2 regions of the Paenibacillus sp. FSL R5-0744 genome follow, and region 1 is predicted to be linked to the other one. Evidence: a T-box and tRNA genes for the amino acid it is inferred to sense, from the RefSeq annotation. Region 1 holds a T-box; the other holds one or more tRNA genes.
The links. The T-box of region 1 lies ahead of trpS (tryptophan--tRNA ligase). A T-box ahead of a tRNA ligase gene usually reads a tRNA of that ligase, here a tRNA-Trp.
Positions count from the first base shown of each region.

Region 2: it encodes a tRNA-Trp, which carries the amino acid that the T-box ahead of trpS (tryptophan--tRNA ligase) is inferred to sense. The anticodon was not compared.

Region 1 is NZ_CP150228.1:5,784,668-5,794,598, reverse strand. It holds gene MKY19_RS25600 (M3 family oligoendopeptidase) at 1-1,543, shown strand, start outside; gene MKY19_RS25595 (O-methyltransferase) at 1,905-2,315, shown strand; gene MKY19_RS25590 (alpha/beta-type small acid-soluble spore protein) at 2,465-2,695, opposite strand; gene MKY19_RS25585 (aldose 1-epimerase) at 2,898-3,872, opposite strand; T-box leader at 4,007-4,245, shown strand; gene trpS (tryptophan--tRNA ligase) at 4,307-5,293, shown strand; gene MKY19_RS25575 (hypothetical protein) at 5,295-5,483, opposite strand; gene MKY19_RS25570 (metal-dependent hydrolase) at 5,592-6,593, opposite strand; gene cyoE (heme o synthase) at 6,836-7,768, shown strand; gene MKY19_RS25560 (SCO family protein) at 7,786-8,409, shown strand; gene MKY19_RS25555 (DNA primase) at 8,534-8,881, opposite strand; gene MKY19_RS25550 (MFS transporter) at 9,013-9,931, opposite strand, start outside.
Region 2 is NZ_CP150228.1:5,923,809-5,933,739, reverse strand. It holds rRNA gene MKY19_RS26190 (23S ribosomal RNA) at 1-2,041, shown strand, start outside; tRNA gene MKY19_RS26185 (tRNA-Asn) at 2,102-2,177, shown strand; tRNA gene MKY19_RS26180 (tRNA-Ser) at 2,181-2,273, shown strand; tRNA gene MKY19_RS26175 (tRNA-Glu) at 2,291-2,365, shown strand; tRNA gene MKY19_RS26170 (tRNA-Val) at 2,421-2,496, shown strand; tRNA gene MKY19_RS26165 (tRNA-Met) at 2,514-2,590, shown strand; tRNA gene MKY19_RS26160 (tRNA-Asp) at 2,617-2,694, shown strand; tRNA gene MKY19_RS26155 (tRNA-Phe) at 2,702-2,777, shown strand; tRNA gene MKY19_RS26150 (tRNA-Thr) at 2,798-2,873, shown strand; tRNA gene MKY19_RS26145 (tRNA-Tyr) at 2,879-2,964, shown strand; tRNA gene MKY19_RS26140 (tRNA-Trp) at 2,973-3,046, shown strand; tRNA gene MKY19_RS26135 (tRNA-His) at 3,083-3,158, shown strand; tRNA gene MKY19_RS26130 (tRNA-His) at 3,199-3,271, shown strand; tRNA gene MKY19_RS26125 (tRNA-Gln) at 3,293-3,367, shown strand; tRNA gene MKY19_RS26120 (tRNA-Gly) at 3,374-3,448, shown strand; tRNA gene MKY19_RS26115 (tRNA-Cys) at 3,461-3,534, shown strand; tRNA gene MKY19_RS26110 (tRNA-Leu) at 3,549-3,627, shown strand; gene MKY19_RS26105 (AraC family transcriptional regulator) at 3,761-4,510, opposite strand; gene MKY19_RS26100 (BMP family ABC transporter substrate-binding protein) at 4,837-5,976, shown strand; gene MKY19_RS26095 (ABC transporter ATP-binding protein) at 6,078-7,640, shown strand; gene MKY19_RS26090 (ABC transporter permease) at 7,633-8,679, shown strand; gene MKY19_RS26085 (ABC transporter permease) at 8,676-9,614, shown strand; gene MKY19_RS26080 (nucleoside hydrolase) at 9,659-9,931, shown strand, end outside.

The DNA.
Region 1 (9,931 bases):
AATGGACAAAGTCGCGGTAAGACTGGCGGCTCGAGTGACAAGTATGCGTGCCGGATTCGAAGGCATTAGCTCACAATTCAGTAACGTGCTTCGTCAGACTACAGACAAGGTATGGGCAGAGTGGATGGCACGTCCGGAGATTGCTCCATTAACGTTCGTGCTTAGCGAGAGCCGTGACTTGGCCCGTGAGAAGATGAGCCCAGAGTTGGAAAGCTTAGCGCTAGAACTAGCCGTTGACGGATATCATGGATGGAGCGGGCACTATGATACGATTGTAAGCTCGATTAAGATCCCATTTGAGGATGAAGAAGGAACAAAGCTCCTCTCCGCAGGTCAAGCTTTTAACAAGCTGGATGATCCAGATCCGAAAGTACGTCAATCCATGTTCCATAAATGGGAAGAAGCATGGACCGAAGCAGCAGATAACTGTGCGGATACCTTGAATCACTTAGCGGGCTTCCGTCTGAAGCTCTATAAAGGAAGAGGTTGGGAAGATATTCTGAAAGATCCGCTGAGCATCAATCGCATGTCACAAGATACTTTGAATGCGATGTGGGACGTGATTACGAATAGCAAGCCTGCACTCGTGACCTATCTTCAGCGTAAAGCTAAGCTGCTTGGACTGGATGCTCTTTCTTGGGTAGATGTCGAAGCGCCAGTGGGTAAATCTTCAGGTAAAATCCCATATGATCAGGCCGCTAAAGATATCGTTACCCAGTTCCGCAAATTTAGTCCGAAGATGGCAGAGTTTGCAGAGCGTGCTTTTGATAATAACTGGATTGAGGTTGAGGATCGTCCGGGAAAACGTCCTGGAGGTTTCTGTACATCCTTCCCTGAGAGTAAGGAATCGCGGATTTTCATGACTTATAGCGGTACAACTTCCAATGTTTCAACCTTGGCACATGAGCTGGGACATGCTTATCATTCTTACTTGCTGGATGATCAACCTGTATTTAATCAGAACTACGCTATGAACGTTGCAGAGACTGCTTCAACCTTCGCAGAGGTCATTGTATCTGACGCTCAGGTTAAAGCCGCTAGCAACGCTGAAGAGAAACTGGCGTTGCTTGAAACGAAAATTCAAAACAGCGTAGCCTTCTTTATGAACATTCACGCTCGGTTCTTATTCGAGACTCGTTTTTATGAGAAACGTAAGGAAGGCCTTGTAAATGCTGAAGAGCTGTCTGAATTGATGGTGGAAGCACAGAAGGAAGCCTTCTGTGGGGTGCTTTCGGAATACCATCCTCATTTCTGGGCTTCTAAACTGCATTTTTATATCACAGATGTGCCGTTCTATAACTTCCCTTACACCGTTGGCTACATGTTCAGCACAGGCTTGTATCGACTGGCTCTGCAAGAAGGAGCGTCCTTTGCAGACAAATATGATAGCTTGTTGCAAGATACTGGTGTGATGACTTTAGAGGATTTGGTACTTAAGCATCTGGGTGTGGATCTTACGAAGCCGGACTTCTGGCAAGGCGCTACAGATCTGATTGTAGCTGACATTAATGAGTTCTTGGAGATGACGGAGCAATTAGTTTGAAAAAGTCTAAACTAAGACAAATTTAGCGGTAGAAAAAACAACAATTTTTCAGCATGAACACGCAAAAGCCCCTGATACAGGGGCTTTTTTTAATGATAAAATGTCGAAAAATCACGATTTATAAAAAGAAATATGCGATTAATCTATGGATTTCGCGCATCTATAGGGATAATAACCCAATTTTGCCGAATAATGTTGTTTGCCATTTGTTAGTAACCTATAATGAGTCTTAAGCCTTATATAAGGCACGCTAGAGTACCACTTGGCTGAACTCACAAAAATAAGCAAGCGCTTACGAAGTCGGTTCTGCGAAGTGCACTCAAATCAAGCTATGCTCACAAAACTTTTAGGAGGAGAAGTAATGCTTAAGACGGAACAACTATCATTAGCGAGACAGATGGATATGGTGTTTAAGGAGCTGCAGGAAGAATTATCGGGATTAACTTCTGGTACGGTTTTTGTGCAAATACGAAATAACATGATCGGAAAATTCGGGATACGACATAATCCTCTTTCTGGGCGAAGCGGGGGATTCACTGATGCAAAAGAAGGGATGACAGATGGACAACAGTCTTCTTTTCGACTAATGGCGCTGGAAAGCCTGAAATACAAGCGGCGTTGGACGCATGGTGAGATTTCTTATGAATTCGCCATTAGACAGGGAATGGTGATTGTAGATGCTACGTTGGAGTCCAATTATAATATGGCGAATCTAATGATTCGATCGCCTCGTAATGCCTATGCTGAAAGTTCCGAACAGTTTTTTGGTTAAGCGTTGTTTACATAAAATTTCAATAATTGTGAAAATCAAAAACCCTCCCACAGCTTCAGAAAGAAGTGTGAGAGGGCTCAAAAGCTACTCGGCTTTAGGCTTTATGTTTGATATCGCCCTAGCCGGATAAAACACTTAAGATAACGTTGTTACTGACGACCAGACAGTTGTTGTTCTGCCAGTTGTACTAGACGTTTAGTGATGTAACCGCCCAGAGAACCAGTTTCGCGAGAAGTGTAGTTCCCGTAATAACCGTCAGCTGGGATCGTTACTCCAAGCTCCTGTGCTGCTTCATATTTCAACTGTTGCAATGCCGCAGTTGCTTGAGGAACGACCAGGTTATTGGAACGGCTGCTACGACCTTGACCTGCTTGACCCATGTGTGTCACCTCCTTCGCCCGTTGTGAAGATAGTATGAGCGCTAAGAGGTTAATTCATGCATCACTTCGAAAGGTTTTAAGGATGGTAATTATTAGTGAAATAAAAGTGAGGATAGAAATCCTTTATTACTAGGGATTACACAAAAAAATCGGTCTTCCCTTACGTAATCGCAAGGCAAGACCGATATAATGTATATCTGCTTTAAATCTCAGGATAGATCATTTCCAGCACGGTGGATAGATTCTGACTTTGACCGGGTTCTACCGTTAAAAGACCTGTGAAGGAAGCATCCTCGGATACATTCGGTGCATTCGCGAGCCAGGTATAGGGCTCAATACACAGAAATTGATCAGCCGGTCCTTTGGTATATAGCACCCAGTGACGGAATAGATTCTCGTCAGCAGTATAACGAAGGCCATAACCATCATCACGTAATAATAAGGCTTCTACAGGCTGTTTTTCTCCAATACGTAGAGCAGTATCAAAATTAGTTCCCTGCATGTTCATTCCGGTGTTCAAGGCTTCCAGATCACCAAGTGGAATCAGATTGCCGCTAGGGAGCAATTCATCGTTCAGTTCATAAATACTATTTACTGGGAGCTTAAGATTCCAGCGCTCAGGTTCTCCATCAATCATAAACCAGGTGTGATAACCGATCCCAAAAGGAATTCGATGATCTCCAAGATTTGTAACCTTTAAAGTTTGGGTAAATCGGGCTTCCTGAAGCCTAAACGTCATTTCGAATTTAAGTGGGATAGGGAATTGCTCCATCCAGTGTGGATCATCTTCCGTTCGGAATTCAGTAGTGACCGCGCAACCATCCTCATCTTCTTCAATATCGCTGACACACCAGGCCTGAGTTCGGTGTAGACCATGAATATGATTGTCATTAGCGGTATTCTGGTCAAATTGATAACTTGTACCCTCGAATTGAAATTGGCCCTTACGAATTCTTCCGGGTGGAATTAATAGCGGCATGCCAAAATGGTAAGGTTTTTGCATAAAGAAAGCTTGATCGCTTTCATCAGGCCGCCGTAGAATTTCCCGTTGTTTCTTGACATCAAACAATGAAATCACGTTATTTCCTAGTCGCGGCAAAAGCGTGACTTCCAGTTCACGGCTGTGCAAAATATAAGTATCATAACCGCCCCACTGCCCTTTGGTCACCTGTTTCATGAGATATGCTCCTTTATCGTAACTGTAATCGAATAGAACATGGATAACCTTATCATAACAGATTTATACGGTAGTGGTTAAGTGATTTGACAACTTCTCTTTATGGTTCTATGATGAAGGCATTAATTTATGATGATAATGTGATGACGGGGACAAGTAGGCAGGTATTGCACCTTCAGAAAGCCGGTGGTTGATGCGAACCGGTAGGACAAACCTGATGAATGGACCCCTGAGCGCCGAGCTTGAACGGGAGCTAAATGCCCTAGTAGACCGGCCGGATCTTCCCCGTTAACGGAAGACTAAGGCTGTTTTTTCTTGTCCAAACAAGATTAAGCAGCGAATAAGGGTGGCACCACGGTCTCACGTCCCTTGCGGATGAGGCTTTTTTTGCGTTCTCGGAAACTTAGAAATGACATCAAACGGAGGTCTATATTATGAAAAAAGTAATGTCAGGCATTCAGCCAAGCGGTTCACTTACATTGGGGAACTACATTGGAGCACTGAAAAATTTTGTGAAGCTGCAAGATGATCATCAATGTTTCTTTATGGTTGTCGATATGCATGCAATCACTGTAGCACAAGATCCTGCGGCACTGCGTGAACAGTCAGAATCCGTAGCGGCCCTCTTTATTGCAGCAGGAATTGATCCTGCACGTTCTAATGTCTATATGCAGTCGCATGTGCCACAACACGCTGAACTGGGTTGGATCATGACGACACTTACAGCAATGGGCGAGCTGGAGCGTATGACCCAGTTTAAAGATAAATCATCAGGTAAAGATTCTGTTGGCGCTGGTTTATTCGTCTATCCTTCCTTGATGGCAGCAGATATTCTTGTTTATAATGCGGATCTTGTGCCAGTTGGAGAAGATCAAAAACAACATTTGGAGCTGACTCGTGATTTAGCTGGTCGCTTCAATAATCGTTTTGGCGAATTCTTTACCATTCCGGAGCCGTACATTCCAGAGGTGGGTGCACGTATTATGTCTCTGGATGATGGCACCAAAAAAATGAGCAAGAGCAATCCTAACGCAGGCAGCTACATTGCTCTGTTAGATTCACCGGACGTAATCCGTAAAAAAATCAGCCGTGCAACGACTGATTCAGGACGTGAAGTAATTTTTGATCCAGCTAATAAGCCAGAGATTAGTAATTTGATGAGTATTTATTCCGAATGTTCTGGAATGACACTCCAGCAAATTGCCGATCGTTATGAAGGGCAAATGTATGGCGGCTTTAAGAAAGATCTTGCTGAAGTGGTTGTATCTACGCTTGAGCCTTTACAACAAAGATATAATGAAATTCGTAGCTCGGGTGCGATTACAGATATTCTTGCTGAAGGTGCTGGTCGTGCACGTATTGTTGCAACTGAGACGTTGAATGGAGTTAAAGAGCGGATGGGATTTCTGCCAGCTCGTTAATCTAATCAGCGCTTAGGCTTTCCTGTTTGCGTCTGATCTTGGCCTTGAGGATAAATCCCCAGCCAATATTCATGACACAGAGAAACCCGAGCAGAAGTGCCAACCAAAAGCTATAACTGATCGCGATTGAAGCGGCAGTAAGAATAAGAATAGAAGAACAAGCGAACCAAAGTGAAAGTCCTTTACCCATTAAGAGAGCCTTCCTTTCTATGTCTGCTAAAATGAATCCCGGAGTATGATAATAATACTCCGGGATTTTTTGTGATTATAGAATAGATCTCTGCGTAAGTCTACAGTTTCATCGTAAAGAACCAGGGTCAATGGAAAATCGTTTGTCGAGCTTCTCGCTGCTAAGCCAACCTACATAAGTATTTAAAGGTCGATATTGATTGTCCATCACTAATACAGCCACAAACGGGTATTGTTTGCGATGTAAATAACGTACGTCCCCCCAGCGCACCATATATCCTGAAGGGAGTTCCTCGACTTCGGCTACTGCATAAGAGGTGAAGTATAGAAAGGACTGAATATCAGGGTGCGACTTGGAAATCTCCACAGCAGGATGAGTCGAGCATACAGCATGTTTGAACCATTCCAGTCGGTTATTGACTAACTGCCCAACATCATAGCTGCCATCTTTTTTCACCTTGACTACGTTCCAGCGCTTTAGTGAAATTGTAGGGATTACAATATAACGTTCGCCGGCACTATGATGTAAATCCTCAAGCTTAATATTACGCGTGAGACGTGCGTGAACGACGGTTCTCCAAATATAATAAAGAATAGTACAGGCATACAGTGTAATAAATAAAGGTTGCGGTGGAATGATCCCGGTGATCCAGAGAAGGATGGCTGCGATATGGCTACCAAATATAAATGGATCAAAAATGTGGATGATGTTCCATGCAATCCATTTCTCCGTGAATGGACGTGCAGCCTGAGTGCCATAGGTATTAAATAGATCAGAAAATACGTGAACACCTACACCAATGAAGCTCCAGAGCGCAATATGGCTTAGAGCTTGTAAATCAGTAAAACCAAATAAGGGGCCTAACACGAAGGAAATCAGCGCGGGCCACAGAATTAGAAAGGGTAGGGAATGTGTGATTCCTCGGTGATTTCGAATATACATTGCATTGTCCTTCAGTCGTAGCGCAGTATCGGCATCAGGAGCCTGAGAGGCGAGCACTGTTGCCAGCATAACAGCCCCGGCCAGTTTCGGATCAGAAGCAACGATGGGATCAACGAAGGAAAGCCCGGCTAAGCCTAGGCCCATAACTAAATGTGTAGCAGTATCCATTGGTCAGTTCTCCTTTGTTGTTCGGAAGTTCTCTATTTAATAATTACCCAAATACAGCCCTGGTTATTAAGGGGATTGAAATAAATACAAAATAAATATTGTCACGTAATTGTCGAATTCATGAACTTACTGTTCCATGACTGTCAAAGTCTTCACGGGTTTGTTATGATAAAGTTAACAGCGAAGTTAAAAAAACTTCGGTTAGAACGTTACATGTTCGTTTAGAAGGAGGATCATTAGGTGTGGACAATCATATAACATTTCAAGCTTCTTCCGACTCTGCAGCCATGTCTGCAAAATCTCCACCGGAAGGTGCTAGCTGGCGTGATTTCATTGCTGTAACAAAACCCGGTATTATCCGATCTAACCTTATTGCCGCCTTTGCGGGATATTGGTTGGCCTCGGGTTGGGATGTTCATTACGGCAGATTAGTTCTGACTCTGCTCGGTACTATGCTGGTTATGGCTTCGGCCTGCGTTTTTAATAACTATTTCGACCGGGATCTGGACATGAAGATGGAAAGAACCCGTGAACGGGGGCTTCCTACAGGACGACTAAAACCAAACACTGTGTTATTATACGCCATTGGGCTTGGTATTGCAGGTTTGATCGTGCTGTTTGCTTTTTCAGGTATGCTTGCCGGTCTGTTTGGAATTGTTGGTATGTTCGTTTACGTAGTAGTATACACGCTTTGGTTGAAGCGGACATCAACATGGAGCACCTCCGTAGGTGCGATTTCTGGAGCAATGCCCCCAGTAATTGGTTATGTTGCGGTTTCAGGAACGGTTGATCTAGGCGCTTGGCTGATCTTTTCCATGTTGTTTCTATGGCAACCCCCTCACTTCTGGGCGTTGGGCATTAGACGTAAAGAAGAATATAGAGCGGCAGGATTTCCATTGTTACCTGTAGTTAAAGGGACGCGACGTACGAAATTTCAGATGATTCCTTATGTAGCCCTTTTGCTGCCTATTCCAGTGTTAATGTACGCCTACGATTACGCAGGCATATTTTTTCTAATCATTTCATCAGCGTTGTCCTTGGCTTGGTTAGTATTGACCTTGATGGGCTTTAAGGCTAAAGATGATGAAGTCTGGGCGAAGAAGAATTTCCTCTTCTCCATTAACTACCTGACAGTTAGTTTGATCGTACTTGTATTGAATACGATTCACGGTTAAGAAGAGGGAGGGTATACGTGTCCGTGCAAACCTTTAAGCGTTATAAATGGACTTGGCTTCTGCTAATACTTGCTTTGATTATGGCTGGTTATCTGGCAATTAACTCTTTGAATTTAGGAAAAGAGAAATTGCCAGTAATCGGAGAAGTGCAGGACTTTTCTCTTGAAAATGTGAATGGAGACCAGGTTACTCTGGCTGATACACAAGGTAAAGCACGGCTGGTATACTTCTTTTTTACACAGTGTCCGGATGTATGTCCTATAACTACGTTTTTGTTATCTCAGACACAGAAGATTCTGGTCGAGGATGGCAGTTTTGGTAAAGATACGGGTTTTGTTTCTATCTCTTTTGATCCGAAGAATGATACTCGGGAAGCTATTAAGGCTTTTGCAGACCGGTTTCAGGCGAATTATGATGGATGGTATTTCTTGCGGGGGGATCAGGAAGAAGTTCGTAAGTTAGCGACGGATTCTTTTAAAGTACTAATCGCAGGGAATTCCAAAGAAAATTTCGTACATGCCAACCGTATAGCGTTAGTTGACCGGAACAATCAACTTCGTGCATTGTATGACGCAGGAGATACGGAGAACGTAACTCCTGAATTTCTTGCCGATCAGCTAACGGAATTGGCTCGGGAATAGAACATAAACATTAAAAACGCCTTTTTCGAATCCCTCTTTATTGAGCGGATAACGAAAAAGGCGTTTTTTTAAATATACGATAGTATAAGTTTCATGCTATACATTATCCTTATACTTGTTTCAGCTAAAATGGAAGTGGTTCAGGGTAGACGATGAAATCTTCCAATCCGGCTTTTTCGAGCTGAGTGATGTTGTATTCATCAGGCGTACCTTCCACACCAGCATATCCGCGACGAGTATAAATATGATCGGCATCAGGGAAGGCATCCCGGAGCACACTGCGTATTTTTTTGCCAGAGCTATCGTTATCCAAATAAAGGTATACTTCTCCATCTCCTACTTGTTGCCGGAGGGATTCTAATTTTAGTGTATTTAATGTACCAAAGGTACATAGGATTTCTACTTCCGGTACCAGCACGCGCCGTAATCTGCTGCGATCGTTCTTACCTTCGACAATAATCGTTATGGACATTAGCTGACAATCACCTCCGGGAATGGGTCCAAGCTTCAGGCTCATTATAGTTTACCGAAGGATCGTCATTTTTAACAACTGTTTCTGCAGGAAAGTCTTCATTCCCCGGGAAATGTCGTAAAAGCAAAGAATCATGCGGCTCGCCCGTTCCATTTGGAAGTGAGGTTCGATAGTTTACCAGTGTTTTTAGGTGGAAGAAGAAGCAATGCTACCATTAGTATTAGAAAGGCTATGAAGTAAGGAGAAACGAAGGACCTTAGCTGTCCAGCAGCCACGGGCCCAGCGAATGCACCGAGTGACATGGCTATCGACTGCATGGAGAAAGTCCGACCCATTCGCCCAGGGCCACCGAGACTAATAAAGAGTGATGCCATTGCAGGAAACAACACTCCTTTGGCTGCGCCGAGCATAAAAAGAATCGCAGCAGTCGGAATCCTGTGAAATGAGGCGAGTGCAAAGAAGCTGATGGCCATTCCCAGTAATGCCGCTGCTATTCTTCCCCCCGGAGAAAGACGGTTAAGGAAGAGCATGCTGAGCGTTACCAAAGCACCTAAACTGAGGAGTGACAGTAGGATACCAGTGGAAAGAATACTGTTGCTCCCTGTTTGAGATAGCGGGAGCTCGAAAAAGAGAACGCCTTGTGAACAGGAAACGAAAAAAGGTAAAAGGTAATACCGTTTGGATACCAGATCATCATCTTTCGTTGGTATAGAAGGTTTATCTGGAACTTTTAATGCTGATTGCGCTGAGCTTAGCGGCTTTAATATATGTCTCGAAGGTGCAGGTACACTAAAAAAAGCCATGATTCCTGTTGCGATAAGGAGCCATCCAAGTGTGGTGAAGGTGCCAGAGTAGCCGGCTTTTGCTACGATAAAAGCTCCCGCAGCAGGCGATACAACTGAAGCTAACGTATGAACGATACCATGTCCGGACATATATTTACCCTGCTCTGTGGCATCCGATGACAAAGAAGCGAGTAACGTCATACAGGCTGGAGAGAGGAAAGCGAGCACGAATCCACTTGCTGCTCTTAGCATCAGCAGATGCCAT
Region 2 (9,931 bases), 140 kb from region 1:
CGGTATAAGAGTAGTGGAGGTAGAGCACTGATTGGGTGCGGGGTCCGCAAGGATTACCAAGCTCAGTCAAACTCCGAATGCCATATACTTATTGCCGGGAGTCAGACAGTGAGTGCTAAGATCCATTGTCAAAAGGGAAACAGCCCAGACCATCAGCTAAGGTCCCCAAGTGTGTGTTAAGTGGGAAAGGATGTGGAGTTGCACAGACAACCAGGATGTTGGCTTAGAAGCAGCCACCATTGAAAGAGTGCGTAATAGCTCACTGGTCGAGTGACTCTGCGCCGAAAATGTAACGGGGCTAAACACACCACCGAAGCTATGGCTAGATACGTATGTATCTGGGGTAGGGGAGCGTTGTATGTGGGTTGAAGGTGTACCGTAAGGAGCGCTGGACAGCATACAAGTGAGAATGCCGGTATGAGTAACGAAAAGATCAGTGAGAATCTGATCCGCCGAAAGCCCAAGGTTTCCTGAGGAAGGCTCGTCCGCTCAGGGTAAGTCGGGACCTAAGGCGAGGCCGAAAGGCGTAGTCGAAGGACAACAGTTTGAAATTACTGTACCACCGTAATCCGCTATGAGCGATGGGGTGACGCAGGAGGGTAGTGACGCGGACTGATGGATATGTCCGTCTAAGCAGTGAGGCTGATGTGTAGGCAAATCCGCACATCATTAAGGCTGGGCTGTGATGGGGAGCGAAAATTACAGTAGCGAAGGTCATGATCTCACACTGCCAAGAAAAGCCTCTAGCCAGGAGAAGGTGCCCGTACCGCAAACCGACACAGGTAGGCGAGAAGAGAATTCTAAGGCGCGCGGAAGAACTCTCGTTAAGGAACTCGGCAAAATGACCCCGTAACTTCGGGAGAAGGGGTGCCCCGGTAGTGTGAATAGCACGAGGGGGCCGCAGTGAAAAGGCCCAAGCGACTGTTTAGCAAAAACACAGGTCTGTGCGAAGCCGCAAGGCGAAGTATACGGGCTGACGCCTGCCCGGTGCTGGAAGGTTAAGGGGAGTGGTTAGGGGTAACCCGAAGCTATGAACCGAAGCCCCAGTAAACGGCGGCCGTAACTATAACGGTCCTAAGGTAGCGAAATTCCTTGTCAGGTAAATTCTGACCCGCACGAATGGCGTAACGACTTGGGCGCTGTCTCAACGAGAGATCCGGTGAAATTTTAATACCTGTGAAGATGCAGGTTACCCGCGACAAGACGGAAAGACCCCATGGAGCTTTACTGCAGCTTGATATTGAATTTGGGTACGATCTGTACAGGATAGGTGGGAGCCGTAGAAATCGGAGCGCAAGCTTCGGTGGAGGCGCCGTTGGGATACCACCCTGATCGTATCTAGGTTCTAACCTAGTACCCTAACCGGGTACGGGGACCGTGTCAGGCGGGCAGTTTGACTGGGGCGGTCGCCTCCTAAAGAGTAACGGAGGCGTTCCAAGGTTCCCTCAGAATGGTTGGAAATCATTCGAAGAGTGCAAAGGCATAAGGGAGCTTGACTGCGAGACCTACAAGTCGAGCAGGGACGAAAGTCGGACTTAGTGATCCGGTGGTACCGCATGGAAGGGCCATCGCTCAACGGATAAAAGCTACCCTGGGGATAACAGGCTTATCTCCCCCAAGAGTCCACATCGACGGGGAGGTTTGGCACCTCGATGTCGGCTCATCGCATCCTGGGGCTGAAGTAGGTCCCAAGGGTTGGGCTGTTCGCCCATTAAAGCGGTACGCGAGCTGGGTTCAGAACGTCGTGAGACAGTTCGGTCCCTATCTGTCGTGGGCGCAGGAAATTTGAGAGGAGCTGTCCTTAGTACGAGAGGACCGGGATGGACGTACCGCTGGTGCACCAGTTGTTTCGCCAGAAGCATGGCTGGGTAGCTACGTACGGACGGGATAAGCGCTGAAAGCATCTAAGCGTGAAGCCCCCCTCAAGATGAGATTTCCCAATTAGTAAGACCCCTTGAAGACGACGAGGTAGATAGGTTGGAGGTGGAAGTGCAGTAATGCATGGAGCTGACCAATACTAATCGGTCGAGGGCTTATCCTATACTTAAAATGCAAATTCAATTCGGATTCAGTTTTCAGGCATCAAGCCTGGTATGAATATTCCCTGATAGCTCAGTTGGTAGAGCACTCGACTGTTAATCGAGTTGTCACAGGTTCGAGTCCTGTTCGGGGAGCCATATGGAGAGGTGTCCGAGTTTGGCCGAAGGAGCACGATTGGAAATCGTGTAGGCGCCACAAGCGTCTCGAGGGTTCGAATCCCTCTCTCTCCGCCACAAATTTTACTTAGTATGGCCCGTTGGTCAAGGGGTTAAGACACCTCCCTTTCACGGAGGTAACATGGGTTCGAATCCCATACGGGTCACCAAATTTTCACTTGATTTTACATAGTGGACTTTGGTACAATAACAATTGTTGTTTACGGAGGCTTAGCTCAGCTGGGAGAGCATCTGCCTTACAAGCAGAGGGTCGGGGGTTCGATCCCCTCAGCCTCCACCATATTCATTTAAGAACGACGCGGGGTGGAGCAGCCCGGTAGCTCGTCGGGCTCATAACCCGAAGGCCGCAGGTTCAAATCCTGCCCCCGCAACCAATTTTCATCAAGTAATTATATCTTTTGGAACCGTGGTGTAGTTGGCCTAACATGCCTGCCTGTCACGCAGGAGATCGCGAGTTCGAATCTCGTCGGTTCCGCCATTTTCTTGGCTCGATAGCTCAGTCGGTAGAGCAGAGGACTGAAAATCCTCGTGTCGGCGGTTCGAATCCGTCTCGAGCCACCATATAGTATACAACTTAATATGCCGGTGTAGCTCAATTGGTAGAGCAACTGACTTGTAATCAGTAGGTTGGGGGTTCAAGTCCTCTCGCCGGCACCATCTTTGGGGGATTAGCGAAGTGGCCAAACGCATCAGACTGTAAATCTGCTCACGTACGTGTTCGGTGGTTCGAATCCATCATCCCCCACCATTTTTTTTAGGGGCATAGTTTAAAGGTAGAACAACGGTCTCCAAAACCGTTGGTGTGGGTTCAATTCCTGCTGCCCCTGCCAATCTTTATCTAAAGTCTTTCTCTAAAGTTTAATATGGCGGTCGTGGCGAAGGGGTTAACGCACCGGTTTGTGGATCCGGCATTCGTGGGTTCAAGTCCCATCGGTCGCCCCATTTACTTTAAGAAGAACAGCAATAATATTAGTTTAATATGGCGATTGTGGCGAAGTGGTTAACGCACCGGATTGTGGTTCCGGCATTCGTGGGTTCGAGACCCATCAGTCGCCCCTTTTATTTTAAAATGTTATTGGGGATTAGCCAAGCGGTAAGGCAACGGACTTTGACTCCGTCACGCATAGGTTCAAATCCTATATCCCCAGCCATTTTATGCGGACGTGGCTCAGCGGTAGAGCATCGCCTTGCCAAGGCGAGGGTCGCGGGTTCGATTCCCGTCGTCCGCTCCAAAGTTTTCATATGGCGCCATAGCCAAGTGGTAAGGCAAAGCTCTGCAAAAGCTTTATCCCCAGTTCAAATCTGGGTGGCGCCTCCATTAAGTTCATATGTGCCGGCGTGGCGGAATGGCAGACGCGCTCGACTCAAAATCGAGAGGGAAACCGTGGAGGTTCGAGTCCTCTCGCCGGTATATCAAAAAGGTTTGTAAAGTCGCTTGTATAAGCAACTTTACAAACCTTTTTTCTTTGTTTTTGAGCTTTTATTCTTAAGCCGTTGAATTAGAGGCGTCTCTAATCAACGGCCTTTTTGTGTGGAGTGTTGTTTTATTGACTGCTTAGTCGGAATGCTCGTGGGGTGAGACCAATTTCACGTTTAAACATATTGCAGAATTGGGCGTCATTCACAAACCCAGCAGCAGCTGATACTTCAGAGATATGCATTTGGGTATGTTGCAAGAGAGACTTTGCATAATCCAGACGTTTCAATAGTAGATAGCGCAGAGGTGAAGAACCGAATCGTTCTTTAAATAAATGGCGGAAACGATCATAGCTGTATCCAGACATCTCAGAAAGTGTTGCGACCGATAGCTTATGGCGGTAATGCTCATTCATATAGTTTAGAACATATTGGACTCTGTCTTCCGTTGGTGATTGAAACCCAGAGGCGCTAAGAAGCCGTATCAGATGAACAGTGATTTCGCTCATTTGCAGGTTCAATAGTTCAGAGAATCCATCTTGTTTGCGCGTAAACTCTGCTTTCATTCGAAGCAAGATCTGTAGAACAGTATGGTCTTTATCATCTTCATATACGCCTTGCAAATTCTCCATATTTGGGTGATTTGAATGGAAGCCTACAAATAGTATAGTAGCATCCTCGCGATGGTTCTCGTCATGTTTATGATTGGGTGGTATCAGCGCGAATGAAGAAGAACGAAAATGATAACTTCGCGAACCTACATTGGTAGTTCCTAAGCCGTTTAAATAATAGACTAGTTCATAACATTCATGCTGGTGTGGTGGAATATAGGTATTAACCTCATGTACTGCATTTACAATATATAGAACACGATCCATGATGACCCTCCAATAATTATGTTTTAGCCGAATCGTACAAAATCATGACCGAAATCATATAATTATTTTCATTAATATTTGATATGATCGTATCAGTAAATCCGAAGATTAGCAACCTGACTGGCCATCTCGTTCGGAAATTAGTCGGATTATTCGTAAAAATTATAATTTTATCTCTTTTTTTGAGTGTATTCGTTAAAATCGTTAAAATTTTGACAATGTTACATGAAAAATGAGAGTTTCCATCTAAATCGTGAAATATACAACGGACTAAGAAGGAGAACCTCTCAAATTACTAACCAACTATAAATAGGGGGAATAGAAAAATGAAAAAGAAAGTTCTTTCTTTGTTGTTACTAGTAGTAATGGTAATGGTCACAGCCTGTGGAAATAATACGTCGAGTAATGGATCTTCCGCGAATGCAGGATCTAATGCAGCTGAAGGTGGAGCAACGGGTTCAGGGGATAAACTCAAAGTTGTACTTCTGATTCCAGGAACGCTTGGAGATAAATCTTTCTTTGACTCTGCGAATAGCGGTTTGCAAAAGGTTAAGGATGAGCTGGGTGCAGAAACAAAAGTTGTAGAAATGGGTGTCGATAAAACGAAATGGGAGCCTACGTTTAACGATATCGCAGCTGAGGACTGGGATGTTATTATTTCTGGTGGATCGGAAATTACAGAGATGTTTAATGCAACGGCTGAATTATATCCTGACAAAAAGTTCATTAACTATGATACCGATATAGATGAAGCACCAGAGAATATGTACAACATGTCTTATGCAACAAATGAAGTATCTTTTCTAGCAGGTGCTGTAGCGGCGCTAGCTACACAATCGGATATGGAAAATGCTAATCCTGAGAATGTGATCGGTTTTGTAGGCGGCATGGACATTCCAGGAATTAACGCTTTCTTGGTAGGCTACATTCAGGGCGCTCAATATGTTGATCCTGATGTGAAGGTCGCTGTATCATATGCTGGTGATTTCGTTAACCCGGCTAAAGGTAAGGAGCTTTCGCTGATTCAATATAACTCCGGTGTGGATGTTATTTTTAACGTGGCTGGGGGTACAGGTCTTGGAATCTTTGACGCAGCTAAGGAGAAGAAGAAATATGCTATCGGTGTAGACTCCGATCAGGCGATGTTGCTTAACGATACAGATAGCGAAAAAGCAAACTTGATCGTTACTTCTTCTATTAAAAAGATTGATAGTGCTATTCTGGGTGCCGTGAAGAGATTACAAGACGGTACACTTGAGATGGGTAAACGTGATGTGTTGAGCTTTGTAGATGATGGTGTAGGCATTGCAGAGAATGAGATCTATAAAAATATCTTCCCTGCCGATCTTCAGGCTAAAGTTGAAGAAGTGAAGCAAAAGCTGATCAATAAAGAAATTACAGTAGATAACGCGATGGGAATGGAAACCTCTGAAGTAGAAGCCATTCGTAACGCAGTTAAGCCTTAAGTGTAGCTATAAAGTGATAAACCTACAGTTGGAGATTCTTCTTTAGAAGAATTCCAGCTGTATATTTTTGCAGACCTCCAAGTCGAAAGGCGTTGAGACCTATGAACAAAGCTCTGCTGGAAATGCGGGGAATTACCAAGGTGTATCCCAATGGTGTCGTTGCAAATAAAGACGTGCATTTTTCTTTAAGTGAGGGAGAAATTCATGCGATTGCGGGCGAGAACGGCGCTGGTAAATCAACTTTAATGAAGATCATGTTCGGCATGGAAGAGCCTAGTGAAGGTGAAATCTTTATCAAGGGTGAAAAAGTGAAGCTGCAATCTGCTCAGGATGCCATTGATAGAGGGATTGGTATGGTTCACCAGCATTTTATGCTGGTCCCTTCTTTTACGGTAGCAGAGAACATGGTGCTGGGCATGGAACCTCGTAAGGGCGTTGGCATCAATTATGCAGAAGCTGTACGCATGACCGAAGAGACTGCGAAAAAATACAATCTGGCAGTGGATCCAAAAGCAAAAGTGGAGGATCTCACGGTTGGTATGAAGCAAAAGGTTGAAATTCTGAAGGCGCTGCTGCGTGGTGCAAAAATCCTCGTTCTGGATGAGCCGACCGCAGTGTTGACCCCACAGGAAACAGAGGAATTGTTCCGGGAGCTTAAGCAGTTAAGAGAGCAGGGTCATACGATTGTTTTTATTTCACACAAGTTGAAAGAAGTTAAAGCGATCTGTGACAGAATTACGATCATGCGTAGTGGACGTAGTGAAGGTGTCTTCCAAACGAAGGATGTCACGGAGCAAGAAATCTCACGCCTTATGGTGGGCAGAGACGTCGTGTTGAAATATGACAAGGAGATTCTGTCTATTGGCGAGCCGGTACTCATTGTGCAAGGTCTAGGTGTAAATGATGCACACGGCAAAGCGTTGCTATCAGATATCAACTTTGCGGTACGCGGGGGACAAATTATCGGGATTGCTGGTGTAGAAGGAAACGGGCAGACACAGCTCATTGAGGCTCTTACGGGTAGCCTAAGAGGGGTCTCAAGCCAAGGCTCTGTGCTAGTGAAGGGAAAAGATATTCGTGAATCGGATATTTTAAATATTCGTCAGCTTGGCGTTTCCTATATCCCAGAGGATCGGATGCATCAAGGGATAGCCAGTGATGCGAGCATAGCGGATAATCTGCTGTCCACTCAGTATCGTACAAAAGCTATGAATAAAGGCCCCTTTTTAAATGGATCACGAATTGCCAAGCTTGCAGTATCACTTGTAGAAGAATTTAAAGTCCGCTGTTCGGGACCTTCTCAGCCAATAGGTATGTTATCAGGTGGTAACATGCAGAAGGTTGTCGTAGCTAGAGAGTGTTCTACAGAACCGCAACTGCTTATTGCAGAGCAGCCGACACGGGGCGTGGATATAGGCGCGGCGCAGTTCATACATCAAAAGCTGTTGGAGCTGCGCTCAGACGATTGCGCTATTTTGCTAGTGTCAGCAGACTTAAATGAGATCTTGGAGATCAGCGATAGTCTACTAGTGATGTATGAAGGAAAGATTGTTGCCTTTTTCGAGGAGCCTTCCAAGGTTAGTGAAGAAGAATTAGGGCTTTATATGCTAGGGATTCATCGACAGGACGAGGAGCAAATCAGGAGGGCCGTAAATCATGTTTAAAGTAAAATATTTTGAATACATTCGAACATCGGCAGTAATCGTAATTGCACTCGCTATTGCTTTTCTGATCATCTCATTGGTCAGCAATCAGCCGGTGAAGACGATTGGGATATTCCTATTTGAGCCGCTATCCAGTAAAGGTCATATCGGTAATGTGATTGAGATGGCCATTCCGCTCATGTTCACTGGGCTAGCAGTTTCCTTGTTGTTCCGGGCAAATATGTTCAATTTGGGAGCTGAAGGGATTTTCTATTTCTCCGGTGTTGTAACTTCCGTGTTGGCTATTCATTTAACGCTGGACGGGTGGCTTCATCCGATCGTAGCTATTGCTGCGGGTTCTATTGTTGGTGCGTTGCTCTCGGCAATACCCGGGATCCTCAAAGCCAAATGGAATGCTAATGAGCTCGTTACATCCTTGATGTTCAATAATATTTTGTTTGGAGTAGGTTTATATCTACTGAACTATCACTTACGTGATGCAAAAGCATTTGCCAATGTATCCTACAAATTCGAGAAAACGGCACTGCTGAGTAAAATGGTACCTGGCACCCGTATTCATACCGGACTTATTATCGTTATCGTGCTTATTATTGCAGCGCATTTATTCCTATACAAGACTAAATGGGGATATGAGCTGCGAATGACAGGCATCAACCGGAACTTTGCACGTTATTCAGGCATGAAGACCGCGAAGGTTATTATACTGGTTCACTTGATTGCTGGTTTTATCGCGGGAATGGGTGGTTCCGTAGAAGTGCTAGGGATGTACAATCGATTCCAATGGACATCGTTACCAGGTTATGGCTTAGATGGTGCTCTTGTAGCGATGTTAGCCAAGAATAATCCGCTATCCGTAATCGGCGCTGCATTGTTCCTTGCATATATCCGGATCGGAGCCGACATGATGGCACGTCTATCGGATGTACCTTCAGAGATGATTTCTATTATACAGGCGATTATCATTCTTCTGATTTCGGCTGAACAATTTCTGAAGTTCTGGAAAAATCGGATGCTCTTGAAGGAGGCGAAGGAAGCGTGAATAGCTTGTTTGATGTAATTTTTACGACTGACTTTGCGTTTTCTGTTCTTCGAGTGACGACACCGATTCTATTCGCCGCATTGGGAGCGTTAATCTCTAATAGGGCTGGCATCATCAACATTGGTATGGAAGGCATCATGCTTGTCGCGGCGTTAGCCGGTGTCATTGTAAGCAGCTACACGCATAGTGCGTGGGTAGGTTTACTTGGGGCTGTGATGTCCGGAACACTGATCGCTGGAATATTAGCTTTTTTCACACTGAAATTTAAAACACATATCATTCTCGGCGGTGTAGCTATTAATATGTTCGCTTCAGGAGGAACCGTGTTTATTCTTTATCTGCTGAGTGGAGACAAGGGTTCTTCTACTTCTCTGGCGAGTAAAGTGCTACCTAGTGTAGAGATTCCTTTACTGAAGGACATTCCGGTGCTGGGGCCTATTCTATCAGGACATCACATTTTGACGTATGTATCTATTATTGCTGTGTTTGTTGTCTACTATCTCTTAAACCGTACACCGCTTGGTCTGCGCATTCGTTCAGTGGGTGAAAATCCACATGCGGCTCAATCTGTGGGAGTAAGTGTTGTGAAAATACAGTATATGGCTTTGCTGCTTAGTGGATTTTTCGCTGGTTTGGGTGGAGCTTACATGTCGATGGGTTACCTGTCACTGTTCACTCGCGATATGATCGCTGGTCGGGGCTGGATTGCGATTGCCGCAGAGTCTATGGGGAGAAGTACGACAGTGGGTACGGCGCTGACCTCTCTATTATTTGGTACGGCAGACGCCTTGTCGAATGCGCTACAGGTCTTGAAGATTCCTGCAGAACTGATCGCGACGCTTCCTTATGTAGCAACGGTAATTGGACTAGTGATCTATGCCGTATCTGAGACACGGAAAAAGAATAAAAAACTTAAAAGCCCGCTAGTGAAATAGCGATAAGAGTAACGAGGATTTATACAACTAAGGAGTGAATGACTATGCGAACACCTATTATTATTGACTGCGATCCAGGGCATGATGACGCAATCGCTATCCTGCTTGCAATAGCAAATTCGGAGAAGCTGGATCTGCGCGGGATTACAACGGTTGGTGGAAACCAGATCCTCGATAAAATCACAGAAAACGCACTTAAAGTGATCAGCTTTGTGAATGCTGATATTCCTGTAGCCAAAGGGGCTGCGGGTCCGCTGTTCGGCAAGCTTGTTACAGGTGAGGAAGCGCATGGTGAATCAGGCATGGACGGCCCACTA